2 regions of the Janibacter hoylei PVAS-1 genome follow, and region 2 is predicted to be linked to the other one. Evidence: riboswitches for the same ligand, from Rfam matches in the RefSeq annotation. Region 2 holds a riboswitch; the other holds the start of a gene.
The links. A riboswitch is a leader RNA that binds a small molecule or an ion and turns the genes downstream of it on or off. The one in region 2 is predicted to bind FMN.
Positions count from the first base shown of each region.

Region 1: linked by a shared signal. The riboswitch ahead of CWN80_RS14500 (nicotinamide mononucleotide transporter family protein) and the one ahead of ribD (bifunctional diaminohydroxyphosphoribosylaminopyrimidine deaminase/5-amino-6-(5-phosphoribosylamino)uracil reductase RibD) in region 2 are both predicted to bind FMN.

Region 1 is NZ_PIPF01000014.1:62,749-66,130, reverse strand. It holds gene hisG (ATP phosphoribosyltransferase) at 1-449, opposite strand, end outside; gene CWN80_RS14505 (phosphoribosyl-ATP diphosphatase) at 460-723, opposite strand; gene CWN80_RS14500 (nicotinamide mononucleotide transporter family protein) at 756-1,439, opposite strand; FMN riboswitch at 1,455-1,585, opposite strand; gene CWN80_RS14495 (hypothetical protein) at 1,583-1,846, shown strand; gene rpe (ribulose-phosphate 3-epimerase) at 2,097-2,753, opposite strand; gene CWN80_RS14485 (VOC family protein) at 2,775-3,158, opposite strand; gene CWN80_RS14480 (RsmB/NOP family class I SAM-dependent RNA methyltransferase) at 3,160-3,382, opposite strand, start outside.
Region 2 is NZ_PIPF01000003.1:73,011-76,392, forward strand. It holds gene CWN80_RS03715 (bifunctional 3,4-dihydroxy-2-butanone-4-phosphate synthase/GTP cyclohydrolase II) at 1-55, opposite strand, end outside; gene CWN80_RS03720 (riboflavin synthase) at 52-663, opposite strand; gene ribD (bifunctional diaminohydroxyphosphoribosylaminopyrimidine deaminase/5-amino-6-(5-phosphoribosylamino)uracil reductase RibD) at 663-1,742, opposite strand; FMN riboswitch at 1,887-2,016, opposite strand; gene CWN80_RS03730 (lysozyme) at 2,108-2,926, opposite strand; gene sucD (succinate--CoA ligase subunit alpha) at 3,105-3,382, opposite strand, start outside.

The sequences.
Region 1 (3,382 bases), on a different contig from region 2:
GCATCGGCGACCCCGAGGGTGATCGCGGTCTCGACGGCGCCGTCCAGGCGCACGACGTCCGCGGTGATCCCCTGCGCCGCGAGGTGGTCACGCACGAGGCCGGCATAGGACGTGGCGACCCGACGGCCGCCGAGGTCGGCGGCTCCGCTCGCCTCGCCGGGGCGCCCGGCGAAACGGAAGGTCGAGCCACCGAAGCCCAGACCCATGACCTCGGTCGCGGTCGAGCCGGAGTCGAGCAGCAGGTCGCGGCCGGTGATGCCGGCGTCGACCTGGCCCTTGCCGACGTAGAGCGCGACGTCGCGGGGGCGCAGGTAGAAGAACTCGACGTCGTTGTCCGGGTCGGCGACGATGAGCTCCTTGATGTCGCGGCGGACCCGGTAGCCCGCCTCGCGGAGCATCTCGACGGCAGGTTCGGACAGGGAGCCCTTGTTGGGCACGGCGATGCGCACAGCGGTCCTCTCAGAGGTGGGTGTAGACGTCGTCGACGGTGAGCCCGCCGTCGATCATGAGCACCTGCAGGTGGTAGAGCAGCTGACTGATCTCCTCGGCCAGCTCCTCCTTGCTCTCGTACTCGGCGGCCATCCACACCTCGGCGGCCTCCTCGACGATCTTCTTGCCGATCGCATGGGTCCCGGCATCGAGCTGCGCCACGGTGCCCGAGCCCGCGGGCCGCTCGGCGGCCTTGCGGGAGAGTTCGTCGAAGAGGGTCTCGAAGGTCTTCACGGGAGACCAGCCTAGTTCGCCGCAGGCCGCAGCTAGGTCGCGGGTTCAGCGTCCGGACGCTCGCTGCGCGAGGCGCGCAGCCACACGACGAAGCCGTAGAGGACGAAGGCGGCGTAGAGCACCGCCGTCGGCAGGTAGCCGCTGTGCCACAGCAGGGGCACGCCGACGAGGTCGACCCCGATCCAGATGAGCCAGAACTCGTTCCAGCCGCGCGCCATGGCGTAGGTCGCGAGCAGGGAGCCCATGAAGATCCAGGCGTCCGCGACGTGGTACCAGCGCGGGGCGGGCCAACCGGCACCGAGCATCGTGAAGACCTGCTGGGCGACGGCCACGCCGAGCACCATGGTGACCACGAGCCCCGCGCGCTCGCCCCAGGTGGCCCAGCGGGGGGTGATCGCGTGGGCGTCACCCGTGTGCTGCTCGCGCTTGACCTGCCGCCAGCGCCACCACCCGTAGAGCGAGGTGATGATGAAGAAGATCTGCCGGGCCGACTGCCCGAAGAGGGGCGCCTTGTCGTCGACTCCCATCGTGATGCCGATGTAGACGAAGAAGAGGATGACGTTGCCGACGATCCCGATGGGCCAGGCCCACACCTTGCGGAGCATCCCCCCGACGGCGGAGGCCAGGCCGAAGCCGATGCCGATGACCTCCATGAGGGAGAGCCGGTAGTCGGCGATGTCGACGCCGGCCGCGTAGATCCATTCGATGATGGACATGGGTGATCCGATCCGCACGCGCCGCTCTCGTCCGGACTGTCACCGTCGGCCCCGGGGTTCTTGACCGGAGTTCACCGCCTGCCGGAGCAGTCGGGTCGCGGGCTCTCACCGCCGGTGCGGATTTTCACCGCGTCACGTGGCACGTGCACGACCATTGTGCGAAGGGAGCCCACCGCTCGGCAATTCGGTGGCCGCGTGAGTCGGGCCACGGATCCGCCGGCCGCACCTCATGCGGGCGGTCGCGGACGCGGTGCAGCTGCTGTGCGCTGCTCGACAACGAGGTCGCCGACCGGCTGGAGTACGACGAGGAGGGGTCCTCCTTCGTCCCGGAGCGCGGGTACCCGCAGGCTCACGACGTCGCGCTCGACGTGGCCACGGGCATCTGCGTCGAGATCCACGCCGTATAGCGACGAGCTCTTCGCCGAGCGCGGCCGCTGGCAATCTCGCGCCGCAGGGCTTCGGAGGCGCTGACTCGCCCGCGGCCACAGCGTCTCGACGGGAGGTGGTGGCGTTGATGTCACCCGACGGCAGTGGTGCCGCCTGGTTGCCCGGAGGAGGGGGACCAGGTGGCACCGACGCTCCCAACTGCGCAGAGCCCTGCCCGTCCACCGCCGTCCGCTCCACCACCCGAGTGACGGTTGCGGGCCGGACACCAGGTCAGTGCTGGTGCCCCCGGGCGAGCTCGCGCAGCTCGTCGACGGCGGCGGCGGCCGACTCGGCGCCGTAGACGGCCGACCCCGCGACGAAGACGTCGGCACCCGCCTCGGCGCACTGCTCGATGGTCTTCGCCGAGACGCCCCCGTCGACCTGCACCCAGATGTCGCCGCCGTGCCTGCGCACGGCCTCACGCACCTGCGCGACCTTGGGCATCTGGTCGGCCATGAAGGACTGCCCGCCGAAACCCGGCTCGACGGTCATGACGAGCACCATGTCGAGCTCGGGCAGCAGTTCCTCGTAGGGCGCGAAGGGGGTCCCCGGCTTGATCGCCATCGACGCACGCGCCCCCTGGGCTCGGATGTCGCGGGCGAGCGTCACCGGGTCCGCGGCGGCCTCGATGTGGAAGGTGACGCTCTGGGCACCGGCCTCGGCGTACGGCGGGGCCCACCGGTCGGGGTCCTCGATCATCAGGTGGCAGTCGATCGGGATCGGGCTCACCTTGAGCAGCGACTCGACGATCGGCAGGCCGAGGGTGAGGTTGGGGACGAAGTGGGCGTCCATGACGTCGACGTGCGCCCAGTCGGCGTTGCCGATCGCGCCCAGCTCGGACTCGAGGTTGGCGAAGTCTGCGGACAGGATGCTCGGGGAGATCTGCACGGGGGTCCTCGTGGTGGTGGGTCAGGCCTGGTGGATGGACAGGATGTTGCCGACGCCGTCCTCGATCTGGAAGTGCAGTCCGATGACGTCCTGGGTCAGCTCTTCGCGGACGACGACGTCGCCACGGTCACGCAGCCGGTGGTACTCGCGCTCGACGTCGTCGACGGCGAGCATGAGCGCGGCGAGCCCGGCGCGCAGCTGGTGCTCGGACCAGGCCCGGGTCGCGTCGTCCTCGATCGGCTCGAGGTTGATCTGCGCACCCATCTCCCACCCGCTGCTCGGGCCGAGGATGCACAGGTCGTGCGCGGGCACGACGAGGACCTCGCGCAGCCCGAGCACCTGCGTGTAGAAGGCGTGGGCCCGCCGGACGTCGGTGACGTGGAGACCGGTGACGAGGACGCGCACGTCAGGCCCGCTTGCGCAGCATCGCGAGGAACATGCCGTCGGTGCCGTGCACGTGCGGCCACAGCTGCGCGTGCGGGCCGTCGCCGAGGCCGGTCAGCTCGGCACGCGCCGTGCCGGCGAGCAGCTCCCGGGCGTCGAGCACCTCGACGTCGTCGCGCTTCTTGAGCACGTCGCGGACGACGAAGGTCGTCTCCGACAGGTGCGGGCTGCACGTCGCGTAGGCG
Region 2 (3,382 bases):
CGATCGCCTCGATCGCGCTCTCGATCGGGTCGAGCAGGGTCTCGTCGTGGGTCATCGCGGGTCCTTGGTGTCGAGGGTGAACAGACGCTGCACGTACTTGCCGAGGACGTCGACCTCGACGTTGACCCGGTCACCGACGCCCTTGCGCCCCAGGGTGGTCAGCTGCAGCGTCGTGGGGATGAGGGCGACCTCGACGTGGTCGTCGCCGACCCGGGTCAGGGTCAGGCTCACCCCGTCGAGGCAGATCGAGCCCTTGTCCACGACGAAGGGAGCCAGCTCCGGCGCGAGGGAGAGGCGCACCTCCTCCCAGGCATCGCCCGGCCGCCGCTCGAGGATCGTCGCCGTGCCGTCGACGTGCCCCTGCACGAGGTGCCCGTCCAGACGGGCACCGAGGACCATGGCGCGCTCGAGGTTGACCGCGTCGCCGACGACCAGATCGCCCAGGGCGGAGCGCCGCAGGCTCTCCGCCATGACGTCGAAGGTGACCTCGCCCCCCTGCGGCTCGTGGTCGGTGACGGTGAGGCACGCGCCGTTGACGGCGATCGACGCCCCGTGGGCGGCCTCGTTGGTGGTGACGGCGCCGCGCACCGTGATCCGGCTGGACTCCTCCCCCGGCACGATGGCGACCACCTCCCCGAGCTCCTCGACGATCCCGGTGAACATCAGTGCTCCCTCCTCACGGCGGCCGTGACGGCGATGTCGTCGCCGAGCCGCGTGACGTCGGTGGTGGTGAGGCGCAGCGCCTCGGTCATGGTGGTGATGCCGGCGTCCCCGAGGACCGGCGCGCCGGCCCCGAGCAGTGCCGGCGCGAAGTGGGCGACGACCTCGTCGACGAGGTCGGCCGCGACGAAGGAGGCGGCGAGACGGGCGCCGCCCTCGAGCAGCACGGAGCGCACGCCCCGCGCGTGGAGCCCGGCGAGGAGCGCCGCGGGGTCGATGCCGCGCTCCCCCACGGGTAGAGCGAGCACGTCGACCCCCGCGTCGGTCAGTCGCGCCGTGTCGGCTCCCTCGGCGACCGCGACGAGGGTCGGGGCCGCGTCGTCGAGGACACGGGCGGTCGGCTCGATCTCGGCGCGGGTGTCGACGACGACCCGCAGCGGCTGGGTCGCGCCCTCGACCCCGCGCACGGCCAGGTGCGGGTCGTCGGCACGCAGGGTGCCGGCCCCCACGAGGACCGCGTCACGCTCCGCGCGCAGCCGGTGCACCGCCTCGCGGGCCGTGGGCCCGGTGATCCAGCGACTCGTCCCGTCGGCGGCGGCGGTGCGCCCGTCGAGGGTGCTCGCGAGCTTCCACGTGACGTACGGACGTCCGGTCCTCACGGCGTGCAGCCAGGCCCGGTTGACGTGGGTGGCGGCCTCTCGCCCGACACCTTCGACGACCTCGATCCCGTGGTCCCGCAGCACGTCCGCTCCCCCACCAGCAGCGGCGGTGGGGTCCGGCACCGCGACGACCACCCGGGCGATGCCGGCGTCGAGCAGGGCTGTGGTGCACGGGCCGGTCCGGCCGGCGTGGCGGCAGGGCTCGAGGGTGACGACCGCCGTGCCCCCGCGCGCGGCCTCTCCCGCGGCGGCCAGCGCGACGACCTCGGCGTGGGGGCCGCCGGCCCGGGCGTGCCACCCTTCGCCGACCGGTGCGCCGTCGGCGTCGAGCACGACGCACCCGACGACGGGGTTGGGGGCCGTGTGGCCCAGACCGCGGGCCGCCAGGTCGACGGCACGCGCCATCGCCTGCTCGGTGGTCATCGGTCCCTGCATCTGCCTCTCCGTGGTCCGACGCGGACCACGGGTGCAGGGAGGCACGCCAAGGGCGTGACGGCGTGCGCGAAGCACCGGGAGACCCGGTGACGTCGGCCGCGATGGGTCACCACGCACGGCACGACCGCGCCGCCGCGTGCTGCCTCCCATCCGGACTTTCACCGTCGGTGCTGGAGTCCCACCAGCTCAACCCGACCTCGAGAGGACGGGCTCGCGGACTGTCACCGCCGGCTCGGAATTACACCGACCCCGGAGCACGCGTACGACTGACTCGTACGCCCCCGAGCGTACTCGCACGCGAGCGGGGCGGCACCGTGCGTCTCGCCACACGGCACCGCCCCGCCCGTCGGTGATCAGTTCGCGGCGAAGTACCGCAGGCGCTCGAGGGTGCCGTTCCACACGTTCTGGTCGATCGGGGTGTCGCTGTACTGCCAGAAGGTGTGCGTGGGCCAACCGGTCGGCAACGTGCCCCGCGTCGACGAGTAGCGAGCGATCCACAGCGGTGACTTCGTCGGGATCGTCGTGTCGCTGCCGACGCACTGCGTCCACCAGCTCGTCGCCGTGTAGATGACCGGGTAGCGGCCCGTGCGCGACCTGTACTGGGTGAGGAAGTCGTTGATCCAGGTGCGCAACTGCGTCTGCGTCTTGCCGTAGCAGGTGGCGCCGTAGGGGTTCCACTCCATGTCGAGGGCGCCGGGCAGGGTCTTGCCGTCGGCGCTCCAGCCGCCACCGTGGTCGACGAAGTGGTTGGCCTGGGTGGTCCCGCTCGAGCTGTCGGGCAGCGCGAAGTGGTAGGCGCCGCGGATGAAGCCCTGGGCGTAGGAGCCGGTGTACTGGTGGCCGAAGGAGGGGCTCGTGTACGTCGTGCCCTCCGTCGCCTTGACGTAGGCGAAGCGCTTGCCGGCACCCCACTGACCGGCCCAGTCGACCTGGCCCTGCCAGTTGGAGACGTCGATGCCCGGGACCCCGGCGGGCACGGCGGCCGCGACCTGGGAGCGGGTCCGGACGTCGCGCTGCCGCCAGCCCATCGCCGCCTCGCCCGGCTCGGTGATGCCGGCCGCCTCGGCCTGCGGGGTGGGCTCGGGCGTGGCGGGCGCCGCCTGGGCACCCGTCGACAGGAGCAGGCCGGCGGCGGCGAGCGCACCGGCGGCCAGCATCGTGGTCCGGGACATGCGAGATCTCCTCGTGCAGGGGTGGTGGCCCCGGGGCAGGGCCTTTGGCACGCTAGGAGGTCAAGATGACGAGGACCCCACGGGCATCTCCCGACTTCGTCAGGTCTTCGTCAGGACATGGCGAAGGGGGACGACGACCCGTGGTCGTCGTCCCCCTTCACGCGTGGGATGTCCGGGACTACTTGGACAGGCCCTGCATGATCTCGCGCATGAGGTCGGCCGTCTCGGACGGCGTCTTGCCGACCTTGACGCCAGCGGCCTCGAGGGCCTCCTTCTTGGCCGCGGCCGTACCGGAGGAGCCGGAGACGATGGCGCCGGCGTGGCCCATGGTCTTGCCCTCCGGGGCGGTGAAGCCCGCGACGTAGCCGACGACCGGCTTGGTGACGTGCTCCTTGATGTAGGCCGCCGCACGCTCCTCTGCGTCGCCACCGATCTCGCCGATCATGACGATCGCGT